DNA from 2 places in the Kitasatospora sp. NPDC088742 genome. Region 1 is predicted to be linked to the other one. Evidence: riboswitches for the same ligand, from Rfam matches in the RefSeq annotation. Region 1 holds a riboswitch; the other holds the start of a gene.
The links. Region 1 has a riboswitch for cobalamin ahead of metE (5-methyltetrahydropteroyltriglutamate--homocysteine S-methyltransferase). Riboswitches for the same ligand answer to the same signal wherever they lie in the genome.

Region 1 (6,503 bases):
TCGGCGACGGCACCACCGAGGCCTACGCCGGCGCCACCGCCAAGCTGCTGCTGGCCGCCGAGGTCCGGGGCGCCGACCCGGCCGCCTTCGGCGGGGTCGACCTGCCCGCCCGCCTCCGCGGCCTCCAGACCCCCTCCGGCCGGTTCTCCGACCGCTCCCAGTGGGGCGACTACAGCAACAACTTCGGCCAGTCCCTGGCCGTCATCGCCCTCAAGCGCACCCCGGGCGGCGCCCCGGCCGCCGCCGTGGACTTCCTGGCGGGCACCCAGTGCGCCGACGGCGGCTACCCCGTCGCCCTGGCCCAGCCCAGCTGCACCAGCGACCCGGACGCCACTGCATTCGCCGTCCAGGCGCTGGCCGCCACCGGCCGCACCGCGAAGGCGAACGCGGGCCTCGCCTGGCTGACCTCCCACCAGAACGCCGACGGCGGCTTCGCCGCCGCCGGGGCGGCCGCCTCCAACGCCAACAGCACCGGCCTGGCCACCGCCGCCCTGCTCTCCGGCGGCCGCTACTCCTCCGGCCTCAAGGGCTGGAGCAGCCTGGTCAAGCTCCAGCAGCGCTGCTCCACCACCCCGGTGGACCAGGGCGCGGTGGCCTACGACGCCTCCGGCTTCAACGCCGCCACCGCCAACCGGGCCACCGCCCAGGCCGTGCTCGGCCTGGCCGGCACCTCACTGGCCACCGTCTCCGCGAACGGCGCCCGCCCCGACGCCCCCACCCTCGCCTGCCACTGACCCGAAGGAGACCCGAACTCGTGCTCACCAGAAGAACGTTCGGCGCCACCGCCCTGGCCGCCGGCCTGCTGGCCGCCTCCGCCGTGACCGCCACCCCGGCCCAGGCCGCCGCCTGCACCGGCACCTCCGGCGTCACCGTCGTGGTCGACTTCACCGCCGTCGGCGGCGGCATCCAGACCGGCTGCGCCCCGGGCGACCCGGCCAGCGGCCTGGCGGCCCTCACCGGGGCGGGCTTCTCCTACTCCTTCCACCCGCGCTTCCCGGGCTTCGTGTGCAAGATCAACAGCCTGCCCGCCGTCTGCACCAACCCGACCGGCTCCGCCTACTGGTCCTACTGGCACGCCCAGCACGGCACCCCCTGGGTCTACAGCAACCTCGGCGGCGCCTCCTACAACCCGGCCCCCGGCGACGTCGAGGGCTGGTCCTTCGGCGCCGGCACCCAGCCCGGCATCACCGCTCCCTGACGCACCGTCACCCACCGCTGCCCCGGCCCTCCGAGGGGAAGGGCCGGGGCGGCGGTGGGTCGCCGTGCCCCGGAGCCCGGCCGACGGGGTCAGCGGCAGAGGGCCGCGTCGACCGCGTCGGTCAGGCGGGTGCCTGCGGGAGCGTCGGGGACGGTGGTGAGGGTGATGGTGGCGGCGCGGCCGTCCTCGGTGGCGCCGCCGCGGGTGCGGTAACCGGGTGAGGTGCCGCCGTGGCCCCAGACCAGACCGCCGCAGGTCAGCGGACGGCTCTGGATGCCGAGGCCGTAGCGGACCCCGGGGCCGAGGAGCTCGGCCGGGACGGTGGTGCGCATCTCGGCGAGCTGGGCGGCGGGCAGCAGACGGCCCGTCAGGAGCGCGCCGTAGAAGGTGTTGAGGTCGGTGTTGGTGGAGACCACCGCTCCCGCCGCCCAGGCCATCGAGGAGTCCATGGCCGTGTAGTCGACCATCGGCACACCGGGGGCGGTACGCAGGTAGCCGTGCGGGTGGGCCTCGCGGACGGCGGTCTCCCCGGCCGCCGGGACGTAGGTGTGGCGCAGGCCGATCCGGTCGACGACGCGCTTGGTGGCCTCCTCGCCGTAGGGGCGGCCGGTGACCTTCTGGATCAGGAGGCCGGCCACCAGGTAGTTGGTGTTGCTGTACTCCCACCGCGTGCCGGGCGCGAACCGCGCCTTCTGGGCCAGTGCCCCGTCGAGCAGTTCGCGCGGCTCGAACCAGCGGTACTGGATGGTGGTGAAGTCGGCCAGCGCGGGCGCGTCCATGTAGTCGGGCAGGCCGCTGGTGTGCTGGAGCAGCTGACGGACTGTGATGGTGCGGCCGTCGAAGCCGTCGCCGCGCAGCAGGCCCGGCAGGTAGACGTCGACGGCCGTGTCGAGACCGACCTTGCCCTCGGCGACCAGCTGGAGGACGACGACGGCGGTGAAGGCCTTGGTGTTGCTGCCGGCCCTGATCTGCCCGTCGACGGGCACCCTGGCCCCGGTGGCCAGGTCACCGACTCCGGCGGTGTACGTGCGGCTGCGGCCGTCGCGGCCCTTGACGGTGGCGAGGGCGGCGGGTATCCCGTCGTCCTTCACCAGCGCGTCGAGGCGCTGCTGCACGACGTCCGGGCGCGGTGCGGCGGAAGCCGGGGGCGGGAACGGGGCGAAGGCGCTCAGCGCGATGGTGACGGCGGCCGTGGCCGTCATGGCGTACCGCGCCGTGCGGAGGTGGTGCGCCCTGCGCTGCGGGGCGTGTGCGTTCATCGGGACTCCACTGCTGGGAGGTGAAGGGGGCGTACGAGTGGCGGTGCTCGGGGCTCAGCGGCAGAGCGCCGCGTCCACCGCCTGCTCCACGTGCTTCGCGCCGTCGGCGGACGGGATGGTGGTCACCGCGAAGTTGACGGCGCGTCCGTCCTCGGTGGCGCCGCCGGCGGTCTCGTACCCCGGGATGGTCCCGCCGTGGCCCCAGGCCAGGCCGCCGCAGGAGAGCGGGCGGCTGATCAGACCGAGGCCGTAGCGGGCCCCTGGGCCGATCTCCTCGGCGGGGACGGTGGTGCGCATCTGGGCGAGCTGGGCCGCGGGGAGCAACCGGCCGCCGAGCAGCGCGCCGTAGAACCGGTTGACGTCGCTGTTGGTCGAGACGGCCGCGCCGGCCGCCCAGCCCCAGGACGGGTCCAGCTCGGTGTAGTCGCGCAGCGAGCCGTCGGCGGCGCGCTGGTAGCCCTTGGGGTGGGCCTCGCGGATCGTCATGTCCCCCGGGGTGGGGAAGGAGGTGTGGCGCAGGCCGATCCGGTCGACGATACGCCGGGTGATCTCCTCGCCGAGCGGGCGGCCGGTGACCTTCTGGATGATCAGGCCCGCCAGCAGGAAGTTGGTGTTGTTGTACTCCCACCGGGTGCCGGGCGCGAAGTGGGCCTTCTGGGCCAGTGCGGCGTCCAGGAGTTCGCGCGGCTCGTAGTAGCGCTTGGGGCTGGTCAGCACGGCCTCGCGGTCCACGTACTCGGGCAGGCCGCTGGTGTGCTGGAGCAGCTGACGGACCGTGATGTTCCGGCCGTCGATGCCCTCGCCCCGCACCAGGCCGGGCAGGTACGCGTCCACGGCGGTGTCCAGGCCGACCTTGCCCTCGGCGACCAGCTGGAGGACGACCACGGCGGTGAAGGCCTTGGTGTTGCTGCCGATCCGCACCTGTCCGTCCATCGGCACCTTGGCCTTGGTGGCCGCGTCGCCGACGCCGGCCGTGTAGGTGCGGGTGCGGCCGTCGCGGCCCTTGACGGAAGCGAGGGCCGCGGGCACGCCGTCGGCCTTGACCAGGGCGTCCAGTCGCTGCTGCACGGCGTCGGGCCGTGGGCCGGCGGAGGCCGCGGACGGGGCCAGGGTACCGGCCACCACAGCGGCCGCGGCCACGACGGTGACGGCCGCCGCCAGCCCGCGCCGGCCGCTTCGGGGGCGGTTCGGGAGGTGGTTCTGCGGTGCGTGCTCGTTCATGGGAAAGCCCCTCCGGGTAGGGCGCCGGAGCTCTTCTCGGCGCCCTCCAAGAGGATCATCCGACGGACCGTCAATCCGTCCGCGCAGCGGACGAGACCGCACCCGGGAACGTGCTCCGGGGAGGGCCCGGGCAGGGGACCGTGCTCCCGGGGCCGGACGGCGGGTGGGACCGGCGGGTCGGCGGGCCGTCCCACGTCTCATGTCTCACGTCGGCATTCAGCATCCGGACGGTTGGCGACACCGGCCCGCCCAGGACCTAGGCTGGGGACCGCAGTCGGTTCGCCCTGACAGCCGGTCAGGTGCGTCGCAAGAGGGAACCCGGTGGGAATCCGGGACTGCCCCGCAGCGGTGAGTGGGAACGACCGCCGTCACATGCACTGGGCCCGTGACGGGCCCGGGAAGCGACGGCCAGTAGGTGTCCGGTTCTTGGAACGCTCCAGGACGGACGGGCCCGCGAGTCCGAAGACCTGCCACTGCCCGTGTGCACCCCGCACGCGGTGATCTCGGTGACCTCGTGGGCGGGTCGGCGGAACGGGCGGGCACATCCTGGTGCCGCGTCCGCACTGTCACACCTCCTCGCCCCGTGCTCTCCCGGGATCGCAGCGCGACTCGCGAAGGAGAGTTCCGTGACCACGAGCACCACCGCCTCGCAGGCCACCGTGTACGGCTACCCCAGGCAGGGGCCGGACCGGGAGCTGAAGAGGGCGATCGAGGGCTACTGGGCGGGCACCGTCACCGCCGCCGCCCTCCACTCCACCGGGGCCGAACTGCGGTGCGCCAACTGGCGCCGCCTCGCCGGGGCCGGCATCACCGAAGTCCCCACCGGGGACTTCTCGTTCTACGACCACGTGCTGGACACCACGGTGGCCGTCGGCGCGATCCCGGCCCGGCACCGGGCCACCGTCGCGGCCGATCCACTGGACGGCTACTTCGCCATGGCCCGGGGCACCCAGGAGGCCGCTCCGCTGGAGATGACCAAGTGGTTCGACACCAACTACCACTACCTCGTGCCGGAGTTGGGACCTGACACGGTCTTCACTGCCGACCCGTCCAAGCAGGTCGCCGAACTCCGCGAGGCGATCGTCCTCGGCCACCGCGCCCGCCCCGTGCTGCTCGGCCCACTGACCTACCTGCTGCTCGCCAAGCCCGCCCCGGGCGTCGCCGCCGACTTCCAGCCCATCACCCTGCTGGACCGGCTGCTGCCGGTCTACGCCGAGCTGCTGGCGGCCCTCCGGGAGGCCGGCGCCGCGTGGGTGCAGCTGGACGAGCCCGCGCTGGTGCAGGACCGCACCCCGGCCGAACTCAACGCCGCCACCCGGGCGTTCCGCCACCTCGGTGCGCTGACGGACCGCCCGAAGCTGCTCGTCGCCACCTACTTCGACCGGGCCGGCGAAGCCCTCAAGGTGCTCGCCAAGGCCCCGGTCGAAGGCGTCGGCCTGGACTTCACCGGCCCGGCCGCCGCCAACCTGGACGACCTGGCCGCCGTCGGCGGCCTGCCCGGCAAGCGCCTGGTGGCCGGGGTGGTGGACGGGCGCAACGTCTGGATCAACGACCTGGGGAAGTCCCTCGCCACCCTGGCCACCCTGCTCGGCCTGGCCGGGCGGGTCGACGTCGCACCGTCCTGCTCACTGCTGCACGTGCCCCTCGACGCCACCGCCGAACGGGAGTTGGACCCGCAGATCGCGCGCTGGCTGGCCTTCGCCCGGCAGAAGAGCGCGGAGGTGTCCCTGCTCGCCCGCGGCCTGCGCGAGGGCGCCGACACCATCGCCCCCCAACTCGCCGCCAACTGCGCCGACCTGACCTCCCGTTCCCTCTCCCCGATCACCCACGACCCGGCGGTCCGCGCCCGGGCCGCCGCCACCACCGACGCCGACGCCCACCGCACCCAGGCCTACCCCGAGCGTGCGGCGGCCCAACGGGCCCGGCTGGCCCTGCCGTTGCTCCCGACCACCACCATCGGCTCGTTCCCGCAGACCGCCGAGCTCCGCGTCGCCCGAGCCGCCCTGCGAGCAGGCCGGATCGACGCGGCGGCCTACCAGGAACGGATGGAGGCCGAGGTCCGGGAGGTGATCGCCTACCAGGAGAAGGCCGGCCTGGACGTCCTGGTGCACGGCGAGCCCGAACGCAACGACATGGTGCAGTACTTCGCCGAGCAGCTCACCGGCTACCTGGCAACCCGGCACGGCTGGGTGCAGTCCTACGGCACCCGCTACGTCCGGCCGCCGGTGCTGGCCGGGGACGTCGCCCGGCCCGGCCCGATGACCGTCGACTGGCAGCGCTACGCCCAATCCCTGACGGACCGTCCGGTCAAGGGCATGCTCACCGGCCCGGTCACCATGCTCGCCTGGTCCTTCGTCCGGGACGACCAGCCGCTCGCCGACACCGCCCGGCAGGTCGCCCTGGCCCTGCGCGACGAGGTCACCGACCTGGAGGCCGCCGGGGCGGCGGTGATCCAGGTGGACGAGCCCGCGCTGCGCGAGACCCTGCCGCTGCGCGCGGCCGACCGCGCCGCCTACCTGGAGTGGGCCACCGAGGCGTTCCGCCTCACCACCTCCGGGGTCCGGGCCGACACCCAGGTGCACACCCACATGTGCTACGCCGAGTTCGGCGAAGTCCTCAGTGCCATCGAGGACTTGGACGCCGACGTGATCTCGCTGGAGGCGGCCCGCTCGCACATGGAGGTGGCCCACGAGCTGTCCGGCGCCGGGTACCCGCGCGAGGTCGGGCCGGGCGTCTACGACATCCACTCCCCCCGGGTGCCCTCCGCCGAGGAGGCCGCCGCCCTGCTCCGCGCCGGCCTCGCCGCGATCCCGGCCGAGCGGCTC
Region 2 (24,555 bases), on a different contig from region 1:
GGGTGCTGATGCTGCCGCCGGCCGCGGCCGCCCTGGTCGCCGTCCCCGCCGCGCTGGTGGCCCCGGCCGCCGGGCCCCGGGCGCTGCGCCGGGTCTGGAACGCGGCCCAGCTGGGGCTCTCGGCCTTCGCGGCCGCCCTGCTGTTCCGGCTGCTGCACGGCCCCGAGCTGCTGCTCGGCTCCCGCTTCCCGGGCGCCGCACTGCCCGCGCTGGCCGCCGTCGCCCTGTTCTGCCTGGTCAACGCGGCCCTGGTGGCCGGGATGCGGCGGCTGGCCGAGGGCGGCTCCGGGCGGGCCGGGGTGCCGGAGGGGCTCGGCGGGAGGCTGGCCGGGGCGCTGCTGCACGGGGCCGGCGGGCTGATGGTGGCGGTGCTCTGGCAGGGCCCGTACGGGGCGTTCGCCGCGGTGCTGGCGCTGCTGCCGTTCTCCATCTCGGCCTGGGTCTCGGCCCAGGGCAGCCGGGAGCGGACGGCGCACCGGGCCACCGTGCAGGCGCTGGTGCAGGCGGTGGAGATCAAGGACGCCTACACCCGGGGGCACAGCGAACGGGTCGGCCGGGCGGCCGTGCTGATCGCCCGTCAGCTCGGGATGGCCGAGGACCGGCTGCGCACCCTGCACTTCGCCGGGACGCTGCACGACGTCGGCAAGCTCGGGGTGGCCACCGAACTGCTGCGGCGCAACGGCCCGCTCACCGAGGCCGAGCGGCGGGCGGTCGAGGTGCACCCGGTGTTCGGCTTCGAGCTGGTGCGCGGCATCGACTTCCTGGGCGAGGCGCGCGGCGGCATCCTGCACCACCACGAGCGGATGGACGGGCGCGGCTACCCGAGCGGGCTGGCGGGGGAGCGGATCCCGGAGTTCGCCCGGATCATCTCGGTGGCGGACGCCTTCGACTCGATGACCTCCACCCGCTCCTACCGGCGCGGCCGCCCGGTGGCCGAGGCGGTGACCGAGCTGGAGCGGTGCGCGGGCAGCCAGTTCGACCCGCGGATGGTCCGGGCGCTGGTCGCGGCGGTGGCCGAGCACGGCTGGCAGCCCGCGCTGCCGCCGCCCGGCGGCTGGGACGGCGAGGTGCCGGACATCCCGCTCGGGGTGCCCGAGCCCGCCCGGCGCGGCTCCTGGGACCTGCTGCGCGGCAGCTCGTGATCCGGGCCCTGCGGCTGCTGGCGGCCGGGTTCCTGCTGCTCTGCTGCCTGGACGTGCTGCACCACGGGGTGACCGCCCCGCTGGTGGCGGCCGCCTTCGCACTGGTGGTGGCGGTCGGCGAACGCGTCCGGATCACCCTGCCGGGCGACCGCGAGCAGGCCCCGATCGGCACGGCGGTGGCGCTGGCGTACGCCCTGCTCGGGCCGCTGCACGGCCTGCCCACCACGCACAGCGTCTCCCAGGTGGTCGCGGTCGCCGGGGCCGGCACCCTGCTCGGCCGCATCCCGGGACGGCGGAGCTCCCGCCGCCGCGCGCACGCGGGGGAGGCGCCCGCCGCCGGGCCCGGGGTGCTGGACGGGGCGGCCCGGCGGGTGCTGACGGTGGGGTTCGCCGGGGTGCTGTTCCAGCCGCTCTACAACAGCGGGACGCTGGACCAGCTGCCGCTCGCCGGGCCGGTGTACGGGGTGTTCCTGACCGGGGTGGCCGCGCTGGCCGCGCTCTGCGACGCCACCCTGGCGGCGGTGCAGCGGCGGGCCGCGCACGGGCTGCGGTTCGGGGCCGCGCTGGAGGACGAGCTGCGCTCGCTGCTCGGGATCGGCTCGGCGATCGTGGCCACCGGCATGCTGATCAGCCTGCTGGCCGGCGAGGTCGGGCTCTGGGCGCTGCCGCTGTTCTGCGCCCCGCTGGTGCTGGCGCAGGCCTCGTTCCGGCGGGCCGCCGGGATCCGGGCGACCACCGGCCAGACCATCGAGACGCTGGCCCGGGCCACCGAGGTGGCCGGGTACACCCCGCCGGGCCACGCCCGCCGGGTGGCCGACACGGCCTGCGCGCTCGGCCGCGAGCTGGGGCTGGGCAGCCGGGACCTGGCCCTGCTGGAGTACGCCGCGCTGATGCACGACATCGGCCAGCTCTCGCTGGTCGAGCCGGTGCCGGGCGGGGCCACCGCGCTGCTGCCGCAGGCCGAGCAGCAGCGGATCGCCCGGCTCGGCAGCGAGGTGATCAGCCGGACCGGGGTGCCCCGGCGGGTGGCCGGGCAGGTGGCCCGGCTGGCCGACCCGTGCCGCGGGCCGGACGGCCGGGAGGACCCCTCCGTCCCGCTGGCGGCCCGGATCATCCGGGTGGCCAACGCCTATGACGACCTGTCGGCCGCCGCCCGGGACCGCTGGCCGGGCGAGCCGGAGCGCCGCCGGGAGGTGCTCGGCCGGCTGCGGGCCGAGGGCGGCCGGCTCTACGACCCGAGGGTGCTGGACGCGCTGGGCGGGCTGCTCCCGTCAGCCCCGGGTCCTCGGTACCCGGACTGATCCCGGCCGCCGCTACCTGACACCCCCGTGACGGTTCCTGCCGAGGTGGCGTCCGGACCTGACTGAGCACCCTCGCAAGGAGCGCGGCCCCGGGGCGTCGTGGTTGGATGCGGTCATAGCGTGGAAAGGGCCCGGACCGGGCGGGCCGAGGGCCCGTCACCCGGCGGGCCGGGCAACCGGCGGACGACTACGGCAGGGACGGAACGTGAGGATCTTCCACCGCGCACGGCACCGGCCGTCGGCGACCTGGCGGCAGACCACCGACCGGGCGTTCACCCTGATCGGGGACGGCCGCTACGAGGACGCCGGAACCCTGCTGGTGATGGCCGCCGACCTGGAGCCGTGGCTCTCCGACTCCTGGTTCAACCTGGCCCTGCTGCACAAGTTCCGCCGTGACTGGGAGCAGGCCAGGGCCGCCGGGCTGCGCGCCGTCGCCCTGCTCGACCGCGACCAGGGCGCACCCGACTGGTGGAACCTCGGCATCACCGCCACCGCCCTGCAGGACTGGTCGCTGGCCCGGCGGGCCTGGCAGGCGTACGGCCTGCGGCTGCCCGGCGGCGCCCAGGACGGCCCGGTCCAGCTGGACCTCGGCACCACCCCCGTCCGGCTCTCCCCGGAGGGCGAGGCCGAGGTGGTCTGGGGCCGCCGGCTGGACCCGTCCCGGATCGAGGTGCTCTCCATCCCGCTGCCCTCCTCCGGCCGCCGCTGGGGCGAGGTGGTGCTGCACGACGGCGCCCCGCACGGCGAACGGGTGGCCGACGGCGTGGCCTACCCGGTCTTCGACGAGATCGAGCTCTGGGCGCCCTCCCCGGTGCCCACCTATGTGGTGCTGCTGCACGCCGCCACCGCGGGCGACCGGGACGCGCTGGAGCGCCTGGTGGCCGAGGCCGGGTACGCGGCCGAGGACTGGACCTCCTCCGTCCGGCTGCTCTGCCGGGCCTGTTCGGAGAGCCGGATGCCGAGCGACGACGGCCGCACGGTGCACCACGACCCGCACGACGACGGGGACGCCGCCCACCCCGGCCACCTGAGCCACCTCAGCCAGGCCGGTTCGGGCCTGGCCTGGCTGGTCGAGCGGGAGTGCGGGATCGCCGCTCCCGCCGCCCTGGTCCGCACCCTGCTGGACCGCTGGGTGGCCGCCTCGCCGGACGGCCGGGCGTACCGGGACCTCGAAGAGGTCTGCTGAGTAAGGGCTATCGCTCCGTTCGGCACCGTACTCTTTACCGGAAGATCCGAGTACAGGAGAGCGGGAGCGATGGCGGACCAGCACGACCACGACCACGAGGGCCACGACCACGACCACGACCACCAGGAGTCGGGCGCGGGCAAGATCGTGGGTGAGCTGCCGGATACGTCCAAGGGCACCGCCCGTCCGATCACCGTGGTGGGGAACCCGGTGCTGCACCGGGAGACCAGGACCGTGACGGCCTTCGACGCCGAGCTGTCGGCGCTGATCGACGACATGTTCGTCTCGATGTACGCGGCCGAGGGCGTCGGCCTGGCGGCCAATCAGATCGGCGTGGACGCCAAGGTGTTCGTCTACGACTGCCCGGACGACGAGGGCGTGCGCCACGTCGGCCACGTGGTCAACCCGGTGCTGGAGCCCTTCCCGGCCGACCGCCCGCGCAACCTGGACGACGGCAACGAGGGCTGCCTCTCCGTCCCCACCGCCTACGCCGAGCTGCCCCGCCCGGACTACGCCGCGGTGACCGGCCAGGACAAGGACGGCAACCCGCTCCGGGTCGAGGGCACCGGCTTCTTCGCCCGCTGCCTGCAGCACGAGACCGACCACCTCTACGGTTTCCTCTACATCGACAAGCTGTCGAAGCGGGACCGCAAGGACGCCCTCAAGCAGATGGCCGAGGGCACCCCGCGCTACGCGACCGTCGCGAACGACTGACGGCCGGTCATGACGAAGGCCGCCTCCCCCGACCGGGGGGAGGCGGCCTTCGCCGTGGGCGGGCCTAGAAGTCGTCGTCGAAGGCGACCGAGCCCTCGACCGCGACCTGGTAGGCGGAGACCCGGCGCTCGAAGAAGTTGGTCAGCTCCTGGACGTTCTGCAGCTCCATGAAGCCGAACGGGTTGGTCGAGCCGTACCGGATCGGCAGGCCGAGCCGGGCCAGCCGCTGGTCGGCCACGGCCTCCAGGTACTGGCGCATCGACTCGGTGTTCATGCCGGGCAGGCCCTCACCGCAGAGGTCCTGGGCGAACTGGAGCTCGGCCTCGACGGCCTCCTCCAGCATCTCGGTGACCTGCTTGGCCATCGTGTCGTCGAAGAGGTCGGGCTCCTCCTCGCGGACGGTGTCCACCACCGAGAAGGCGAAGTCCATGTGCATGGACTCGTCCCGGAACACCCAGTTGGTGCCGGTGGCCAGGCCGTGCAGCAGGCCGCGGCTGCGGAACCAGTACACGTACGCGAAGGCGCCGTAGAAGAACAGGCCCTCGACGCAGGCCGCGAAGCAGATCAGGTTGAGCAGGAAGGCCCGGCGGTCGTCCTTGCTCTGCAGCGAGTCGAGGTGGTCGACCGCGTTCATGTACTTGAAGCAGAACTGCGCCTTCTGGTGGATGGAGGGGATGTTCTCCACCGCGTCGAAGGCCGCCGCGCGGTCGTCCGGGTCGGGCAGGTAGGTGTCGAGCAGCGTCAGGTAGAACTGGACGTGCACGGCCTCCTCGAACAGCTGCCGGGACAGGTAGAGCCGGGCCTCGGGGGAGTTGATGTGCTTGTAGAGGCTCAGCACCACGTTGTTGGAGACGATCGAGTCACCGGTGGCGAAGAAGGCGACCAGCCGGCCGATCATGTGCCGCTCGCCCTCGCTGAGCTTGGCGAGGTCGGCGACGTCGGAGTGCAGGTCCACCTCCTCGACGGTCCAGGTGTTCTTGATCGCGTCCCGGTACCGGTCGTAGAACGACGGGTAGCGCATCGGACGGAGCGTCAGTTCGAAGCCCGGGTCGAGCAGCATCTTCTCGCGGCCGGGGACGTCGGGGGTGGTGCTCACTGGCAGGCCTCGCAGGACTCGGGGTTCTCCAGGGAGCAGGCCAGCGCGGCCTCCTCCTCCGGGGTGAGGGTCGGGGCGCCGACGGTCACCGGGACGGGCGCGGCGGCGCGGGCGGCACCGGAGGCGGCCTGGGCGATCCGGGTGGCCGGGCGCGAACGCAGGTAGTAGGTGGTCTTCAGACCGACCTTCCACGCGTAGGCGTACATCGAGGAGAGCTTGCCGATGGTCGGCGCGGCCATGAAGAGGTTCAGGGACTGGCTCTGGTCGATGTAGGGCTGACGGGCGGCGGCCAGGTCGATCAGCGCGCGCTGCGGCAGCTCCCAGGCGGTGCGGTAGAGCGAACGGACCTCGCCGGGCAGCCAGTTGAAGTCCTGGACCGAGCCGTTGGACTCGCGCAGCGCGTCCCGGGTCTGCTGGTCCCAGACGCCCAGCTCCTTGAGCTCGCGGACCAGGTACGGGTTGACCTGGAGGAACTCGCCGGAGAGGGTCTCGCGCTTGAAGAGGTTGGAGACCTGCGGCTCGATGCACTCGTAGACGCCGGCGATCGAGGCGATGGTCGCGGTCGGCGCGATGGCCAGCAGCAGCGAGTTGCGCAGGCCGGTCTCGGCGATCCGGGCGCGCAGCGCGTCCCAGCGGCCGGTCCACTCCGGGGTCACGCCGAAGTGGTCGATGTGCAGCTGGCCGCGGGCGGCCCGGGTCTCGCCGTACGCCTCGTGCCGGCCGAACTGCTCGGCCAGCTCGCTGGAGCGCTCGTAGGCGGTGAGCATGATGCGCTCGGAGATCAGCGTGGAGAGCCGCTTGGCCTCGGCGGAGTCGAAGTCCAGGCGGAGCTGGAAGAAGACGTCCTGAAGACCCATCACCCCGAGGCCGACCGGCCGCCAGCGGGAGTTGGAGGTGCCCGCCTCGGTGGTCGGGTAGAAGTTGATGTCGATGACCCGGTCCAGGAAGGTCACGGCGGTGCGCACGGTGGCGTCCAGCCGGTCCCAGTCCATCGCGTTCAGCAGGTCCTCGGCGGTGGCACCGGGGGCCACGTGGGCGCCCAGGTTGACCGAGCCGAGGTTGCAGACGGCGGTCTCGGAGTCGTCGGTGACCTCGATGATCTCGGTGCAGAGGTTCGAGGAGTGCACCACCCGGCCGGGCAGCGCGGTCTGGTTGGCGGCCCGGTTGGAGGCGTCCTTGAAGGTCATCCAGCCGTTGCCGGTCTGCGCCAGGGTGCGCATCATCCGGGCGTACAGGGTCTGCGCCGGGATGGTGCGGACGGCCTTGCCGGCCTGCTCGGCCTTGAGGTACGCCTCGTCGAACTCGGCGCCCCAGAGGTCGACCAGCTCGGGCACGTCGGCCGGGGAGAACAGCGACCAGTCGGCGTTGGCGTTGACCCGGCGCATGAACTCGTCCGGGATCCAGTGCGCGAGGTTCAGGTTGTGGGTCCGGCGGGCCTCCTCGCCGGTGTTGTCGCGGAGCTCCAGGAACTCCTCGATGTCCGCGTGCCAGGTCTCCAGGTAGACGCAGGCCGCGCCCTTGCGGCGGCCGCCCTGGTTCACCGCGGCGACCGAGGAGTCCAGGGTGCGCAGGAACGGGACGATGCCGTTGGACTTGCCGTTGGTGCCGCGGATCAGGCTGCCGCGCGAGCGGATCCGGGAGTAGGAGAGGCCGATGCCGCCGGCGTGCTTGGAGAGCCGGGCGATCTGGGCGTACCGGTTGTAGATCGAGTCCAGGTTGTCCAGCGGCGAGTCCAGCAGGTAGCAGGAGGACATCTGCGGGTGCTTGGTGCCGGAGTTGAAGAGGGTCGGCGAGGAGGTCAGGTACTCCAGCCGGCTCATCAGCCTGTAGAGCTCGGCCACCTCGGCCACCGACTTCTCGGTGTCGCCGACCGCCAGGCCCGCCGCGACCCGGAGCAGGAAGTGCTGCGGGGTCTCGATCACCTGACGGGTGATCGGGTGACGCAGCAGGTAGCGGGACTGCACGGTGCGCAGGCCGAAGTACTCGAAGCGGTCGTCGCCGGCCGGGTCGATCAGGCCGTTGAAGGCGGCCGCGTGCTTGGCCACGAAGGCGGCCGTGACGTCGCCGATCAGGCCCTCGGCGTGGCCGACGGCGATCGAGGCGGAGAAGGAGACGGCGCCCTGCGAGACGGCCTCGTCCCGGATCTCCAGCGCCAGCAGCCGGGCCGCCAGCTTCGAGTACTGCGGGTCCTCGGCGATCATCGAGGCGGCAGCCTCCACGGCCAGGCCGCGCAGCTCGGCGAAGTCCGAGCCGGCGTGCCGGCCGCGCAGCGCGGCGGCCGCGACGTGGCCCGGGTCCGCCTGGGGGAGGTCGGCGCTGCGGTCCGTGAGGAGCCGGAGGAGCGCGGCCCCCGGGTCGGTACGGTCTTCGGCGGTTCCCTGGGCGGGCAGGGCAACTGAGGCAGCGATGGTCAAGGCGCTTCTCTCCTGGCGGCGGCGGTCGGCGTGGCTGCCGGGCCGTCATGGGCGCAGGGGAGCGCAGCGCGGACACCGTCACGGCGCGCGCCGACCACCCCCCGGCCCACCCGCGAGGCCCGGACGTCAGTGCTGTGCTCCAAGGCGTCTGCGGGGAAGCCGTGTGGCACACCGTCGGCAGGTCACCGGACTCGCGGGGCGTCGTCGAGACGCCCGCTCACCGTTGCGGGGCAGTCCCGGACTTCCACCGGATTCCCCTGCATCGACAGCGAGAGCGAGCATACATGTAGTGGCATCGATCATCGGCACCCCCAGATGTAGTGTCGCGCCGTCGTGTTCGTCGTACTCCGGTCCGTCAGCGCAGGACCCTTGCGGGGCTTGGACGGGGCCCCGTGAGGGGCCCCGGAACGACGCCTGACGGGCTCTCAGAAGGTCATCGTGTAGACCAGCAGCTGGACCCCGGGGCGGACCTCCCAGTCCCGTTCGGGGGTGCGCCGGAAGCCGAGCCGCTCGTACAGCCGGTGGGCGGAGGTCATCGACGGGCGGGTGGAGAAGGCCATGCCGGTCAGGCCGAGCTCGCGGCTGCGCGCGATGGAGGCCAGGACCAGCTGCTCGCCCGCGCCGCGGCCGCGGGCCGCGCCGGAGACCGCGAGCATCCGGATCTCGCCCTCGTGCGGGGCGGCGATGTCCGCGAAGGAGGTGCCGCCGACCGCGAAGGTCACACAGCCGAGCAGCCGTCCGTCGGCCGGATCGACCGCGACGAGGAGTTCGGCCTGCTCGAAGCGCGGGCGGGCGTCGAGGAGCTTCGCGGCGTACGGGCCGTCGGCCGGGCTGTGGCCGTCGCCGACGAAGGCCTCGTGGGTGACGGCACCGACCGCGGGGAGGTCGGCCTCGACGGCGGGGCGAATGACGATGTCCATCCGGACAGTCTGCCCGAACGGGTGTCCGAACGACCGGACGGGGTGCCGTGCGGCGGGCCGCCCGCCGAGGGGTCGGCGGGGTAGCCGCCGGGGCGGTGCCAGTTGTCCCGCCCGTGGCGGGAGTTGAGCCTCAGGTCCCGGCCGACCAGGGCGCCGAGCAGGCCGAAGGCGGAGACGATCGCGAGCAGGGCCAGGAGGGCGGAGGGGTTCATGCCGTCGAGTCTTCTCCGGTCCGGCGGCACCCACGAGTGGCAGGAACGACCCATTGCGTCGATATCCTGCCATCGGGCATCCTGGCTCCATGCTGCGCAACGTGGTCACCGTGGTCCTGGAGGACGTCCACCCCTTCGAACTGGGCGTGGCCACCGAGGTGTTCGGGCTCGACCGGCGGGACGACGGGCTGCCGCTCTACGAGTTCGCGGTCGCCTCCGACCGGCCCGGGCTGCTGCGGACCCACGCCGGGTACCGGATCGAGGTCGAGCACGGCGCGGAGCGGCTGGCCGAGGCCGACCTGGTGATCGCCGCCGCCACCCACGTCCGGGAGGAGTACCCGCAGGTGCTGATCGAGGCGCTGCGGGCCGCCGTCGACCGGGGCGCCCGGGTGCTGTCGATCTGCAGCGGGGCCTTCCTACTGGGCGCCGCCGGGCTGCTGGACGGGCGCCGGTCCACCACGCACTGGAAGCACACCGCCGGCCTGGCCGCCCGCTTCCCGCTCACCACGGTGGAGCCGGACGTGCTCTACGTGGACGAGGATCCGGTGATCACCTCGGCCGGCACGGCGGCCGGCATCGACGCCTGCCTGCACCTGGTCCGCAAGCTCCAGGGCGTGGAGGTGGCCCGGGGGATCGCCCGCCGGATGGTGGTGGCCCCCCACCGGGACGGCGGCCAGGCGCAGTTCGTCGCCCGGCCGCTGCCGGAGTGCGACGCGGACTCGCTCGGCGGGCTGCTGGACTGGCTGCGCCGCCACCTGGACCAGGAGCTGACGGTCGATCAGCTGGCGGCCCGGGCGCACATGTCCCCGCGCACCTTCGCCCGCCGGTTCCAGCAGGAGACCGGCACCACCCCGCACCGCTGGCTGACCAACCAGCGCCTGCTGCTGGCCCAGCGGCTGCTGGAGGGCACCAACGAGCCGGTGGAGACGGTGGCTTCGTCCAGCGGTTTCGGGAACGCGGCCACCCTGCGGCACCACTTCACCCGCTGGCTGGGCACCACCCCGCAGGCCTACCGGCGGACCTTCGGCTGAGCCGCCCCGGGCGGTGCCAGATTCCGCTTCGGTATCGGTTCGGCGGGCGGAGGATCTGCCCTGGTGGCCCCATGTTCTAGCATCCGCAGTATGACTGACGGTACGGAACGCCCGGACGAGGCCGCCACTCCTGGCCAGGTTCCCTCTCAGACGCCGCCCGCCGAGGCGGCGCCCGCCGCGCCGGTGGCCGCGGGCGCGCCTGCGGGCGGGCCGGAAGCCGCCCGGGCCGGGCAGGCCCCGGACGCCGGGTACCCGCTGCCGCAGGGGCAGTACCCGCCGCAGGCCGCGTACGGCTACCCGCATCCGCAGGGCCAGTACCCGGGCGAGTTCCCCGGGCAGGCCGCGTACGGCTACCCCCACCCGCAGGGCCAGTTCCCGCAGAGCCAGTACCCGCAGCCGGCGAGCAGCGCCCCGGACTGGGAGGGCATGGCGGCGGCCGAGGAGCAGCGGCAGAGCCGGCGCCGGCGCCGCTCGATCACCGCCGTCGTGATCGCGGTGGCGGTGGTGCTGGGCGTCGGCGCGGGCGCCGTGATCATCAACGGCACCGGCAAGGACGACAAGCCGGTGACCAACGGGACGGCCTCCCCGTCCGTCAAGCCCTCCGGCTCGCCCTCGACGGGGGCGGACGGCGACGCCACCGTGCCGGGCGACCCGAACAGCCTGGCCGACTCCTCCGGGCAGGCCAACCTGGCCATCAGCCCGGACGCGCAGGTGAGCAAGGTGCAGAACGGTTCGGTGCTCCGGCTGCGCAGCAACAACAACTCGAACGCCCAGGCGGCCGGCAAGGTCGTGGACGTGTCGAAGAGCTTCACCGTCTCGGCCTGGGTCTACAACGAGGCGCCGGAGGTCTCGCGGACGGCGGTCAGCCAGGGCGACGGGGTCTCGTTCTCCTTCGACCTCGGGCGCGACGCCGCGGCGAACGGCACCAAGTCCTGGGTGTTCCGGGTGCAGACCGCGGACGGCGGGGCCGACGGCACGGTCGTGCAGGTGTTCTCCGAGAACGTGAACACCCTGCGGGAGTGGGTGCTGCTCACCGGCGTCTACGACGCGAGCGCCAAGACCATCGCGCTGTACGTGAACGGCGCGCCCGCCTCGCAGAACGCCACCGCCAAGGTGCCGGGCATCTGGGACGGGCCGGGGCCGTTCCAGCTCGGCCGCAGCCGCCAGCACAAGCTCTGGACCGGGCACTGGGCCGGGGTGCTGGGCAGCACCAAGGTCTGGGACAAGGCGCTGTCGGCCGAGCAGGTGGCCATGCTCAAGACCGGCGGGGTCAAGGACAAGCCGGTCGCCTCCTGGCTGGTCGGCTGACGGGTCGTCACAAGCACGAAGCGGCCCGTTCCGCCAGTGTTTTGATCATCACAACCTGGTCACGCGGGGGATCCCGGGGGCTGATGGTCCATAAGCATCGGCTAAGGTCTCGTGTGAATCGAAGCCCGTTCGAGGTCTGCGTCGGCAACCACGTACCCGAGCGGGCGTTCTGATGGGTGCACAGAGCATGCACACGAATCCATGGGGGGCTTGAGCGTGCTCCGTCTTTCCGTCGTCATACCCGCACTCAACGAGGCGTCGAACCTTCCCACCGTGATGGCGAACATCCCCGTCGCGGAACTGGCCGAGGCCGGCTGGCAGACCGAGGTGCTCGTCGTCGACAACGGCTCGACGGACGGCACCGCCGAGGTGGCCGCCTCGTTGGGGGCCCGGGTGGTGCACCAGCCCGAGCGCGGCTACGGGAACGCCTACCAGCTGGGTTTCGACTCGGCCACGGGCGACGTGGTCGCCACCGGTGACGCCGACTGCACCTACCCGTTCGACGCGCTGCCCGACCTGCTCCGGACCCTGGTCGAGCGGGACGTGGAGTTCATGACCACGGACCGCCTCGGCCGGCAGAACCGCGACTCCATGAAGCGCTCGCACACGGTGGCGAACCACGCCCTGAGCGCGCTGAGCCGCAGGCTGTTCCGCAACGGGCTGCGCGACTCGCAGTCCGGGATGTGGGTGTTCCGCCGGTACGTCTGGAGCGGACTGGACGTCAGGTCGCCGGGCATGGCCTTCTCCCAGGAGATCAAGAACGCCGCCACCAGGGCCGGTTACCGCTGCCTGGAGGTGCCGATCGAGTACCGCAAGCGCGGCGGCGAGGTGAAGCTGAACGCCCTGCCCGACGGCATGGCCAACCTGCGCCAGCTCTTCGACCACCGCTTCCGCCGCGAGGCCGGCGAGGCCGTGCGCCCCGCCGCCGACGAGCTGACCGGCACCACGGACCTCGGCATCCCGGACCCCAGAACCCCGGACTCCGGCACCCCGGACGCCGCCCGCCCGCCCGTGATCGGCCGGCCCGCCGACCCGCTGACCTCGCGGTACGAGTCGGTATGACGGACCGGCACGACCCGGCGGAGGACCGGCCCGAGGGCGAGGGCCCGACCGAGGAGCCGGACCTGCCGCCGGGCCCGGCCCCCGCCCGGCGCCGCCGGCGCTCCGGCCGACGCGGCGTCAGCAGCCGCCGGGGCGGCGGCATCCGGCGGAACCCCGTCCTGGCCGGGCTGCTCGCGGCCGCGGCCGTGGTGGTGCTGGCGGGCGGGGTCTGGTCCGTCCCCCCGGTGCGGACCGTCCTGCTGCAGTCCTTCACCCGGCAGAACACCCCGTTCGTGGAGCTCTACTTCACCACCGAGCCGAGCTTCGAGGGGGCCACCGCCGTGGTACCGCTCGCGCTGAACGCGCACGGCACCGGGGTGAAGAGCTATCAGGTCAAGGTCGTGCTGGAGAAGGCCGACGGCAAGCCGGCCGCCGAGACGGTGCTGACCGTGGTCCCGAAGGACGGCACCCCCGTCCCGGTCCTGGCCAAGGTCCAGGTGGGACACGAAGCGACGCTGGTGCGGGTGGCCCTGGTCGGGCACCCCCAGACCCTGCACTTCCGCTTCGGGAAGGCACAGGCAGCCCAGCCCGCCGCCAAGCAGTGAACCCCCGAGCCCTCGTCCTGGAAGCCTGATGCGCACGATCCTGCAGGTCACCCCGTACTACCCGCCGCACCTCGGCGGGCTGGAGCGGGTCGTCGAGCACCTCTCGCGACAGCTCGCCCGCCGCCACCTGGTGCGGGTGGTCACCACCGGGCTCGGCGCGGGCGGAGCCGCCCGCAGCACCGTCGAGGAGACCACGGGCACCGGCAGGCTCACCGTCCGCCGGCACCGCGCGGTCGAGGTCGCGCACACCGCCGTCGCCCCGGGGCTGCCGCTCTCGCTGCTGCGAGCGCCCCGCCGGGCGGTCCTCCACGTGCACTGCGCGCACGCGCTGCTGCCCGAACTGGTCGCGCTCACCGCGCTGCTGCGGCGCCTGCCCTACCTGCTCCACTTCCACCTGGACGTGGACGCCTCCGGGCCGCTGGGCCGGCTCCTGCCGCTGTACAAGAAGCACGTCTTCGGCCGGGTGATGCGGGCCGCCGCCGCGGTGGTGGTGCTGACGCCCGCTCAGGCGGAGTTCGTCCGGGAGACCTACCGGGTGCCCGCCGAGCGCGTCCACGTGGTGCCCAACGGAGTCGGGGCGGAGTACTTCCGGCCGGCCGGCGAGCGGGAGGCGCCGCCCGCCGGCGAGCCGCTGCGGCTGCTCTTCGTCGGCCGGCTCAGCGCGCAGAAGAACGTGGACCGGCTGCTGGAGGCGATGGCCCTGGTCCGCGAACCGGTCCGGCTGCGGGTGGTCGGGGACGGTGAACTGCGGGCCCGGCTGGAGGAGCGGGCCGCGCGGCTGGCCCCCGGGCTGGTCGAGTTCTCCGGCGGTCTGCACGGCCCCGAACTGGTCGCGGCCTACGCCGGGGCGGACGCCTTCGTCCTGCCCTCGGACCGCGAGGGCATGCCGCTGGTGGCCCTGGAGGCGATGGCCTCCGGACTACCGGTGCTGGCCACGGCGGTGCCGGGGAACGCCGAACTGATCGGCGGGGTGGGCCTGCTGGCCGAGCCGGAGCCGGCCGCGCTGGCCGCGGCGGTCGACCGCCTGGCGGCCGACCCGGCGCTGCGCCGGACCTTGGCCCGGCGCAGCGGCGAGGCAGCACGGACGTACTCCTGGGAAGCGGTGGCCACCTTGGTGGAGCAGGTCTACGACGAGGTCTTCCCGGCCACGGGGGGCCGGGGGTGAGGGGCGTGCGGCTCGGGAGGTTCGGCGGCCGGGACGCCGCCATGGTCGGGATCAGCCTCGCCTGCGTGGTGGAGGCGCTGCCCGCTCCGCCGGACGTGCTGCTGACCCCGGCGGGTCTGTGGCTGCTGCTAGGCGCGCCGGTGGTGATCTGGCGCGGGGTGGCCACCAAGGTGGTGTCCGGCCGTGACTCCGCGTGGATGCTCGCGGTCGGCTTCGCCGTGCTGACCGACCTCCTCGTCGCGCTCGGCGTGAACACCGTGCTCCCGCTGTTCGGGGACGAGCGCCCGTTGACCAGGGCCACCCTCACCGGGGCGACGGCCATGGTGCTGGTGGTGCTCGGGGTGGTGCTGCCGGAGGCACCCGCCCGGCCGCCCGGCCCGGGCCGGCTCCCGCGCGGACTGCTGCCGGTCGGCGGGCTCGGGGCGCTGGCCCTGGTGCTCTCGGTGGCCGGCCCGGTCCGGCTGAACAACGGGTTCAGCGGTGCGGTGAGCACCGTCGCGCTGGTGGTGGTCGCGGCGCTGCTGGTCCTGCTGATGGTCCGTCGGCGCCGGTACCCGGTGCAGGTCCTGGAGGCCGGGCTGTTCGCCTCGTCCGCCGCCCTGCTGCTGCTGAACTCGCTGCGGGGCTGGTACATCGTCGGCCACGACATCCAGCGCGAGTACCAGTTCTTCCGGCTGACCCTCGGCGGGTACCACTGGGACGTCTCGGCCTACCCGGACGCGTACAACGCCTGCCTGAGCATCGTGCTGCTGCCGGTCAGCGCGGTGCGGCTCACCGCGATCCCCGACGTGTACGTGTTCAAGCTGCTGCTGCCGCTGCTGTTCGCGCTCACCCCGGTGCTGGTCTACCGCTCGGTGCGCAACGTCGCGCCGCAGTTCGTGGCGCTGCTGTCGGCCGTGTACTTCATGGTCTTCCCGACCTTCTTCACCGACATGACCTTCCTCGGCCGGCAGGAGGTGGCCTTCCTGCTGATCGGCTGCGCGATGGTGGTGCTCACCGACGGCGGCCGCCCGCTGTGGGCGCGCCGGACGGTCTTCCTGGTGCTGCTGGGCGGCGTGGTGATCTCCCACTACTCGACCATCTACCTGATGGTCGGGGTGCTCGGCCTGACGGTCGCGGTGGACCTGATCTGGCGGCTGGCGGCCCTGGGCGGGCGGCGCCGGGGCAGCCGGCGGCGGCCGCGGGCCGACCACGTGCGGTCCTTCGTGACCTGGTGGATGGTGCTCGTCACGGCAGGCCTGGCACTGCTCTGGGCCGGGCCCGTGACGCACACCAACGGCCAGCTGGGCAGCACCCTGACCGCCTCCGTGCAGGGCCTGTTCGGCGGGAAGGACACCAAGACCTCGTCCTCCGACACCGGGTACAGCCTGCTCGGCGGCGGCCGGACCAGCCCCGAGGAGCGGCTCGCCGACTACCGGGCGGCGGTCACCGCGCGGGGCGAGGAGAAGCGCGCCGCGGGCGAGGTGCTGCCGCTGGAGACGGCCGACCGCTACAAGATCACCCTGGCGCCGGTCGAGGAGCTGCCGTTGACGGCGGTCGGCCGCGGGCTGCAGAGCACCGGCCTGAGCGTCTCCTGGCTGAACGGCCTGTTCCGGACCGGGGCGGCGCAGCTGCTCCAGGTGCTGCTGCTGCTCGGCGTGCTGGTGGCCTTCCGGGCCCGCCGCCGGATCTTCCAGCCCACCAGGGACCAGCTCACCATGACGGTGGGCACGGTCGCGATGATCGGCCTGCTCACCGTGGTACCCCAGCTCTCGGTCGACTACGGCGTGCTCAGGGCGTTCCAGCAGGGCCTGTTCGTCTTCGCCCCGTTCATCGCCGCCGGGACGCTCTGGCTGGCCCGCTGGTGCGGACGCCGGTCGGTGCCGGTGGTCTGCGCCCTGGTCGCGGCGCTCTTCCTCGACCTGACCGGCGTGGTGCCGCAGGTCCTCGGCGGCTACCCGGCCCAGCTCCAGCTGAACAACGCCGGCAAGGCCCACGACATCTACTACCCGACCACCGAGGAGCGGCTGGCCGCCTACTGGCTGGAGCGCAGCACCGCCAAGCAGAACCCGCAGCCGCTGGTGCAGACCGAGGGCTACACCTACCGGCGGCTGCAGACCCTGATCGAGGGGCCGGGGATGGGCGACCTGTTCCCGACCACGGTGCGCTCGCACGCCTATGTCATCCTCGGTACGGCCACCACCAGGACCGGCGAGATGACCTTCGCCTACCAGGGTGACCAGGTCACCTACCGCTTCCCGGTGGAGTTGCTGGACGCCACCAAGAACGAGATCTACAGCAGCGAAGGAGCGAAGATCTACCGATGAGCGCAACCGTCAGGCCGTTCCGGGTGCTGCTCGTCAGCCACTACTACCCCCCGCACCTGGGCGGGGTGGAGAACGTGGTCCGCCACGAGGCGCTCGGGCTGGCCGCGGCGGGCTGCGAGGTCACCGTGCTGACCAGCGGCGACCGCTCCTCCACCAGCACCGAGGACGGGGTCCGGGTGGTCCGGGTGGCCGCCTGGAACGGCGCGGAGCGGGCCGGTGTGCCGTTCCCGGTCCTGTCGCCCGCCGTGCTGGCGGTCGCGGTGCGCGAGGCCCGCCGGGCCGACGTGGTGCACCTGCACGACTGCCTCTACCTGACCTCCTGGGCCGCCGGCCTGGCCGCCGCGCTGACCAGGACCCCGCACGTGCTGACCCAGCACGTGGGGATGGTCCAGCACCCGTCGGCCGTGGTCCGCGGGGTCCAGCGGGTGGTCTACGCGGTGGCCGGCCGGGCCCTGCTCCGCCGGGCCCGGCGGGTGTACACCCTGAACGCCACGGTGGCCGCCTTCGTCCGGCGCCACGGGGCCCGCCCGGACCGCTGCGCGCACCTGCCCAACGGCGTGGACACCGAGCTGTTCCACCCGGCCGCCACGGCCGACGACCGCTCGGCGGCCCGCGCCCGCTTCGGACTGCCCGCCGGCCGGCCGCTGGTGCTGTTCGCCGGCCGCCTGGTGCCCAAGAAGGGCTACGAGCTGCTGCTCGCGGCCCACGGGCCCTCCGCCGGGTACGACCTGGTCCTCGCCGGTGACGGGGACGCGGCCGCGCTGGCCGGCCGGCCCGGGGTGCACCACCTCGGGGCGCTGTCCCCGGAGGCGCTGGCCGAGGCGTACCGGGCCTGCGACCTGTTCGCCCTGCCCTCGACCGCCGAGGGCTTCCCGCTGACCGTGCAGGAGGCGATGGCCTCCGGCCTCCCGGTGCTCACCACGGACGACCCCGGCTACGCCCCCTACGGCCTGGACCGCTCGCTGGTCCGGCTGGTGGAGCGCGACCCGGCGGTACTGGCCGCCGCCCTGGACGAACTGACGGCCGATCAGGAGCTGCGCGGGCGGATGGCCCGCTACTCCCACACCTACGCCACCACCGCGTTCAGCTGGACCGAGCACGCCGCCGCCCTGCTCCACGACCACCAGGGGCAGCGTGGCTAGGCACCGCGGCGCCTCCGGCGGCCGGGAGCGGAAGGACCGGACGTCCGGCGCCGCGGCCCGGCACGCCCGGCCGCCGGACCAGGTCTACCGCAGCTCGTTCTTCCTGCTCGCCTCGACGGCCGTCACGGCGGGCCTCGGCTTCCTGTTCTGGGTCGTGGTGGCCCGCTTCTACCCGGCCCGGCAGGTCGGTCTGGCCACCTCGCTGATCTCGGCCACCACGCTGATCGCCTACCTCAGCCAGTTCGGGCTCAACAGCACCCTGATCCGCTACCCGGCGGCCCGTGCCTCCCGGAACGGGCAGCTGACCCAGGCGCTGGCCGTCGTCGGCTCGGTGGCCTGCCTGCTGGCCGGCGCGTACCTGGCCGGGCTGCCGCTGTACGGGGAGAAGCTGCTCTTCGTCCGCGACCAGCCGCTGCTGGCCGCGGCCTTCGTGGTGCTCTGCGGGTGCGCGGCGGTCAACCTGCTGACCAAGTCGGTCTTCGTGGGCGCCCGGGTGCCGCAGTTCAACGTCCTGGTGGACGGCCTGCTCCAGGGCCTGGTCAAGCTCGCGCTGCCCGCCCTGCTGGTCGGCTTCGGGGTGGCCGGGGTGGTCGGCTCCACCGGCGGCGGGTACGTGGCGGCCGCGATCGCGGCCCAGTTCATGCTGCACCGCAGGCTCGGCTTCCGCTTCGACTTCCGCACCCGCGGCACCCGGCTCCGCGAGCAGCTGCGGTTCTCGGTGGCGAGCTACCTCTCCAGCCTGCTCAACCTGCTGCCGCAGATGGTCACCCCGCTGATCGTGCTGCACCACCTCGGGGCCGAGTCCGCGGGCTACTACTACGTGGCCTTCCAGATAGCGAGCCTGCTCTACGCGGTCTCCTTCTCGGTCGGCGAGGCGGTGTTCGCCGAGGCGTCCTACGAGCCCTCCCGGTTCGGGGTCCTGCTGCGCCGCTCGGCCGCGATCATCGCCGCGGTGCAGATCCCGGCGGCCAGCGCGGTGGCGCTCGGCAGCGGCCTGGTGCTGAAGCTGTTCGGGGCCGGCTACGCGGAGCAGGCCCGGCCGCTGCTGGTCGCGCTCTCGGTGGCGGCCGGCGCGGTGGCGCTCAACACCTGGGCCGGGTTCGCGCTCAAGCTGACCGGGCGGCTGCGCACCCTGGTCCTGGGCAACGTGGTCTACGCGGCCGTCTCCATCGGCCTGGCCGCCCACTGGGCCTCCCGCGGCCTGGTCTGGTTCGGCTGGGCCTGGGCCGCCGGGAACCTCGCGGCCGGGCTGGTGGCCGTGGCCGGCCTGCTGCTCGGCCGCCGCCGCCCGCCCGCGGGGGAGCCCGCCGAGCCGCCCCAGCCGCCGCCCGCCGTACCCGTCGTACCCGCCCAGCAGACGCCCGGGCGGACGTCGTGGGGGCGGCCGTCGCAGGACCAGTGGGACCCGAACCCGCGGCGGACCGTGGAGAGCCCGGCATGAGAATCCTCCAGATCGTCAACCTCGGCTTCGAGGCGGGTGGCGCGGAGAAGAGCGTCCGCCTGATCACCGAGGGGCTGACGGCCCGCGGCCACCAGGTCCGGGTGCTCGCCACCGACCGGCTGACGGAGGGTCAGCAGGTCTTCGCCGACGTCCTGGTGCCCGGCATCACCGGCGGCCCGGCCCGCCGGCTGCTCGGCTACTTCTGGCACCGGCCCGCCCACCGGGCGGTCCGGCGCGAGCTGGCGGCCTTCCGGCCGGACTGCGTGCACCTGCACACCATCGGGGAGTTCAGCCCGGCGGTGCTGGCGGCGACCGCCGGGCTGCCCCGGCTGCTCACCGTGCACGGCCCCGAGGACTGGACCAGGGACCTGCTGCGCTGGAACCTGCGCAGCGCGGCGGCCGGCGGCCGGCTCTCCCCGGCGGACCGGCTCCGCTGGCTCTACCTGCGGCTGCTCCAGCGCCCCGCCTACCTGCTGCGGCTGCGCCGGATCGACCGGGTGCTCGCGCCGAGCCGGTACTTCGCCGAGGCGGTCCGCCCCGACACCGGCCGGGTGCCGGTGCACGTGCTGCCGAACGGCATCCCGCGCACGGCCGGGCCGCAGCCGCCGGCCGGCGCGGACGAGCTGCTCTTCGTCGGCCGGCTGGAGCGGGTCAAGGGCGTGCACGTCCTGCTGGAGGCCTTCCGCGAGCTGAGCCGCCGTCACCCCGCGGCCCGGCTCTCGGTCGTCGGGGACGGGCCGGAGCGGGCCCGGCTGGAGGCCGCCGCCGCCGACCTGGTGGCCGACGGCCGGGTGGTCTTCCACGGCTGGCTGACGGGCGACGGGGTGACCGGACGGCTGCGCTCGGCCGCCGTGGTGGTCCTCCCCTCGCTCTGGCCGGAGAACTTCCCCACGGTGGCGCTGGAGGCGCTGCTGGTGGGCCGCCCGCTGGTCGCCTCCCGGGTGGGCGGGCTGCCCGAGCTGGTCGGCCCCGACAACGGCGCGCTGGTCCCGCCCGGCGACGCCGGGGCACTGGCCGGGGCGCTCGGCGGCCTGCTCGGCGCCCCGGCCCGGCTCGCCGAGCTCGGCCGGGCCTCGGCCGCCCGGGCCGAGCGCTACGGCGTCGAGGAGTTCCTCGACGCCCTCGAACACCACTACTCAGAGGTCGTCGCAGAGTGAAGATCGTGGTCGTCAACGCGTTCGCCCGGGGCAACCGGGGCGACGCCGCCCTGCTCAGCGTCGCGTTGCAGCAGCTGGAGCTGGCCTACCCGGGCGCCCGGGTGCGGATCGCCGGCTTCGAGGAGCCGGGCGAGTGGCCGGAGTTCGACGGCGTCCCCAACATCGGCTCGATCCGCCGCTACGTCGGCGACGAGGACGCCGGCCGGGCGGCCCGGATCAGCCGGAAGGCGGCCGCCGCCCTGCTGGCCCTGCTGGCTGCGGTGCCCGGCAGCGGTCCGCTGCTGCGGGCGGCCGCCGCCCTGCTGCCGCGCGAGATGCGCACCGAGCTGCGCGCGCTGGCCGAGGCCGACCTGGTGCTCTCGCTCGGCGGCGGGTACCTCAACGGCAAGGCCGACTTCGCCTCCGACCTGAGCATCGGCTTCCTGCTGCTGCCGCTCTGGCTGGCCCAGCGCTTCGGCGTGCCGGTGGTGCTCGCCCCGCAGTCGTACGGCCCCTTCCCGACCCGGACCCAGCGGCTGCTGATGCGCCGGGTGGTGGGGCGGGCCCGCCGGGTGGTGGCGCGCGAGGAGATCAGCGTGGCCCGGCTGGCCGAGGCGGGCGTGCCGGACCAGAACCTGGTCCGCGGCGTGGACAGCGCCTTCGCCTTCCAGGGCCGGTCCGAGCGGCCCTGGCGCGCGGAGCTCGGGATCGCGCCGGACGCGCCGCTGGTGCTGGTGACCGCCCGTCAGTTCCTCGACCGGGACGCCCAGTCCGGGTACGAGGCGGCGATGGCGGCGGCGGTCCGCCGCCTGCTGGAGCGGGGGTGCGAGGTGGTCCTGGTGCCCCAGGTGACCTGCACCTTCCAGGCCGACGACGACCGGATCGTGAACCACCGGATCGCGGCGCTGCTCGACGACCCCCGGCTGCACGTGCTGGACGACGACACCATCGACCACCACGAGGTCTTCGCGCTGTACGCCACCGCCGACTACATCCTGGGGACCAGGTTCCACTCGGTGATCTTCGGCCTGGTCGCCGGGGTGCCGTGCGCGGCGGTGGAGTACGACCACAAGACCCGCGGCATCATGGCCGACCTCGGCCTGGAGCACTGGGTGGTCCGGATGACCGAGGCCCGTCCGGACACGCTGGTGCCGCTGGTGGACCGGCTGCTCGCCGAGGGGGAGCCGTACCGGGCCCACCTGCGCGAGGTCCTCCCGGCCTACGCGGAGCGGGCCGCCGGGTTCACCGGACAGCTGCTGGCCGACGTCCCGGCCCGGGACGGCCGGTGAGCCCGCGCACGGTCGCGGTGGTCACGCCCTACTACCCGCCCAAGGTCGGCGGGGTGGAGAACTACGCGGCCAGGGTGGCCGCCGCGCTGGCGGCCGCGCCCGACCTGGAGCCGGTGGTGATCACCACCAGGGCGTCCGGGCTGCGCACCACGGTCACCACCGAGCAGGGGGTCCGGGTGGTCCGGCTCGGCGCCTGGCTGAAGCTCTCCAACACCCCGCTCAGCCCGCTGTGGCCGTTCCAGCTGCGCCGCTGGCTGCGCCGCACGGGGGCCGAGGTGGTGAACGCGCACGCGCCGGTGCCCGGGCTGCCCGACCTGGCCGTGTTCTGCGCCGGCCGGCGGCCGGCCGTGCTGACCTACCACGCCGGGTCGATGCACAAGGGCGAGCCGGGCAGCGGCCTCGCCGACCGGCTGATCGGCGGGTACGAACGGGCCGTGCTGCCACGGGTGTTCCGCCGGGCGAAGACGCTGGTCGCGGTCTCCCCGGTCTCGCTGGCGGCCGGTCAGCCGCACGTGGTGGAGATCACCCCCGGGGTGGACACCGCCCGCTTCACGCCGGGCCCGCCCGCCTCGGAGCGTCCGCGCACGGTGCTCTACGTCGGCCGGATGGACCGCACCTCGGCCTGGAAGGGCGTGGACGTCCTGGTCGAGGCCTTCGCCCGGCTGGCCGACCAGCCGCAGGCCCGGCTCAGGCTGGTCGGCGGCGGCGACGCGGTGCCGGAGCTGCTGGCGCTGGCCGGCCGGCTCGGGGTGGCCGAACGGGTCGACGCGGTGGGCGAACTGACGGGGGAGCGGCTGGTCGAGGCGGTCCGGTCCGCCGCCGTCCTGGTGCTGCCCTCGCGGACCGAGGCCGAGTCCTTCGGGATGGCCCTGGTCGAGGCGATGGCCTGCGGCACCCCGGTGGTCGGCTCGGCCGTCGGCGGCATCCCGAACGTGGTGGTGGACGGCGGGACCGGGCTGCTGGTGCCGCCGGGCGACGCCGAGGCGCTGGCCGCTGCCTGCCGCCGGCTGCTCACCGACGGCGCGCTGGCCGACCGCCTGGGCGCGGCCGGCCGCCGGCGGGCCGAACGGCACTACGCCTGGGACGACCTGACGGAGCGCTACCTGGAGCTGTTCCGCTCGCTCTGAGCGGCCGTACGGGCCCGCCGGTCACTGCGGCCGGTGCAGCTCGTACGCGGAGATCGCGGACTTCCAGGCACCCAGCGCGGGCTTGGCGGAGCCGTCGGCGTACCGCAGCCCGTAGAACTTCGACCGCTGCCCCTTGTCCTTCTCGGTGCCGCTGTCCTTCCCGGCGAACCAGAACACCGCGCCCACGTGCCGGTTGGCGGCCGCGGCCGGGACGGTGTCCAGGGCGATGGCGGCCTGGTACTCCGGGGTGACGTGGGTGGCGTTGGACGGGATGGTCCGGCCGTCGGCCGCGGCGCCCGGGCCGTTGGTGGGGGCACCGGTCTCGGTCAGCCAGATCGGCAGGTCCGGCGTGCCGTACGTCTCCAGGATCGCCATCAGGTTGTTCTTGTCGGCGCTGATGTCCTCGAAGGCGGTGCCGAAGTCGGTCTTGGCGCTGGGCAGGTGGGGATAGGTGTAGGGGTGGTAGGCCACCGCGTCCACCAGCTTGTTGGCGCCCAGCTTGCAGAGCGCGGCGAGGAACTCGGAGTGCGAGACGTAGTTCTTCTCCGGGTAGGTGCCGACCGCGGCCAGCCCGCCCATCAGCAGGTAGGCCTTCGGGTCCGCCGCCCGCATCGCCTTGGTGCTGGCCCGCAGCAGCTCGGTGTAGGCGGCGGCGTCCGGCTTCGGGTACCAGAACGGGATGTTGGGCTCGTTCCAGATCTCCCAGGTGTGCACCCCGAGCGGGGCGTAGCGCTCGACGGCCTTGCGGGCGAAGGCGGCGAAGGTCTCGGGGTTGGCCGGCGCGCAGGACACGTCGCTCCCGCAGCCCGGCTTCCTGGCCCAGGCCGGGGTGTACGCGATGGTGGCGAGGACCTCCAGCTTGCGCTCCCGGGCGGCGTTGACCACCCGGTCGAAGCGCTGCCACTCGTACCGCTTGGCGTTCTCCGGCTGGATGTTGGACCAGGAGAGGTCGACCCGGATCCACTTGGCCCCGGTGGACACGGCGTCGTCCAGGCCGAGCCTGAGGTTGGCCTCGGACTCCCAGGTGAGGGTGTCCCCGTAGGCGATGCCTATGTTCAGGCCCTTGCCCTGCAGGGTCGGTACGGTGCCCGCGGCGGGGCTGCTCTCCGCCGCGGTGGGCACCGCCCCGGACTGCGCCGGGCCGCGGCCGGCCGCCAGGATGGTCGTCGCGAGGGCGACCAGGAAGGTCACCACGCCGACCAGCAACCGCTGCTTTCCGCCCGAATACCCCGTCATGGCGGCTTAGCTTAGACGAGTGCCCCGAAGGCCCCGAGGCCCCAGGGGCGGTCAGGCGGCCGGCGGCGGGCTCAGAGGTGCTCGGTGGAGTTCCAGAGCTCCGGCACCAGGCGGCCCCCGTGGGCGCGCCACAGGCCGGTCGAGCAGTTGGCCACCGGTGCGAGGTCCAGCAGTTGGCGCTCCGTCAGGCGGTCGAGCACGTAGCGCGTCATCAGCACCGGGCAGTCGTGCGAGACCACCAGCACCGGGCGCCCGTCCTCCTCCTCGGCCAGGTCGCGGAGCAGGCTGCGCACCCGCAGCGCGACGTCCAGGAAGGACTCGCCGCCGGGCGGGCGGTAGTAGAGCTCGCCCATCTTGCGGCGGCGGGCCGCCTCGCCGGGGTGTTCCTTCTCGATCGCCGCCGGGGTGAGCATCTCCAGGACGCCCAGCTCGCGGTCGCGCAGCCGCTCGTCCTGGCGGACCGTCAGGCCGACCGGCACCGCGCCCAGGCCCCCGGCCTGGGCCAGGGCGATCCGGGCGGTCTCGGCGGTGCGCACGTACGGGGAGCACCAGACCGAGCGGGGCCGGTCGGCCGGGGGCAGCGCGGCCCACCAGCGGCCGAGCGCCTGGGCCTGGGCCTGGCCGTGCAGGGAGAGCGGGATGTCGGCGTCCCGGCAGGTGATCGGGACGGCCATGGCGCCGGTCTCGGCGGCGAGCTGGAACTCGATGTTGGCGACGGACTCGCCGTGTCTGGTGGTGATCAG

Region 2: it holds a riboswitch for cobalamin, as region 1 does, so the genes downstream of both, ACZ6ZR_RS20985 (ribonucleoside-diphosphate reductase subunit alpha) here and metE (5-methyltetrahydropteroyltriglutamate--homocysteine S-methyltransferase) in region 1, are expected to answer to the same signal.

Annotation. Positions count from the first base shown of each region.
Region 1 is NZ_JBVJLD010000003.1:220,991-227,493, reverse strand. It holds gene ACZ6ZR_RS05405 (peptidase) at 1-734, shown strand, start outside; gene ACZ6ZR_RS05400 (flagellar hook-length control protein FliK) at 755-1,198, shown strand; gene ACZ6ZR_RS05395 (serine hydrolase domain-containing protein) at 1,288-2,457, opposite strand; gene ACZ6ZR_RS05390 (serine hydrolase domain-containing protein) at 2,512-3,678, opposite strand; cobalamin riboswitch at 3,936-4,167, shown strand; gene metE (5-methyltetrahydropteroyltriglutamate--homocysteine S-methyltransferase) at 4,305-6,503, shown strand, end outside.
Region 2 is NZ_JBVJLD010000026.1:36,729-61,283, reverse strand. It holds gene ACZ6ZR_RS21010 (HD-GYP domain-containing protein) at 1-1,142, shown strand, start outside; gene ACZ6ZR_RS21005 (HD-GYP domain-containing protein) at 1,139-2,443, shown strand; gene ACZ6ZR_RS21000 (tetratricopeptide repeat protein) at 2,649-3,629, shown strand; gene def (peptide deformylase) at 3,699-4,343, shown strand; gene ACZ6ZR_RS20990 (ribonucleotide-diphosphate reductase subunit beta) at 4,408-5,403, opposite strand; gene ACZ6ZR_RS20985 (ribonucleoside-diphosphate reductase subunit alpha) at 5,436-7,853, opposite strand; cobalamin riboswitch at 8,013-8,135, opposite strand; gene ACZ6ZR_RS20980 (GNAT family N-acetyltransferase) at 8,279-8,773, opposite strand; gene ACZ6ZR_RS20975 (helix-turn-helix domain-containing protein) at 9,075-10,016, shown strand; gene ACZ6ZR_RS20970 (LamG domain-containing protein) at 10,107-11,324, shown strand; gene ACZ6ZR_RS20965 (glycosyltransferase family 2 protein) at 11,526-12,386, shown strand; gene ACZ6ZR_RS20960 (hypothetical protein) at 12,383-12,970, shown strand; gene ACZ6ZR_RS20955 (glycosyltransferase family 4 protein) at 12,999-14,135, shown strand; gene ACZ6ZR_RS20950 (hypothetical protein) at 14,141-16,441, shown strand; gene ACZ6ZR_RS20945 (glycosyltransferase family 4 protein) at 16,438-17,583, shown strand; gene ACZ6ZR_RS20940 (lipopolysaccharide biosynthesis protein) at 17,576-19,024, shown strand; gene ACZ6ZR_RS20935 (glycosyltransferase family 4 protein) at 19,021-20,181, shown strand; gene ACZ6ZR_RS20930 (polysaccharide pyruvyl transferase family protein) at 20,178-21,449, shown strand; gene ACZ6ZR_RS20925 (glycosyltransferase family 4 protein) at 21,446-22,576, shown strand; gene ACZ6ZR_RS20920 (cellulase family glycosylhydrolase) at 22,598-23,812, opposite strand; gene ACZ6ZR_RS20915 (histidine phosphatase family protein) at 23,884-24,555, opposite strand, start outside.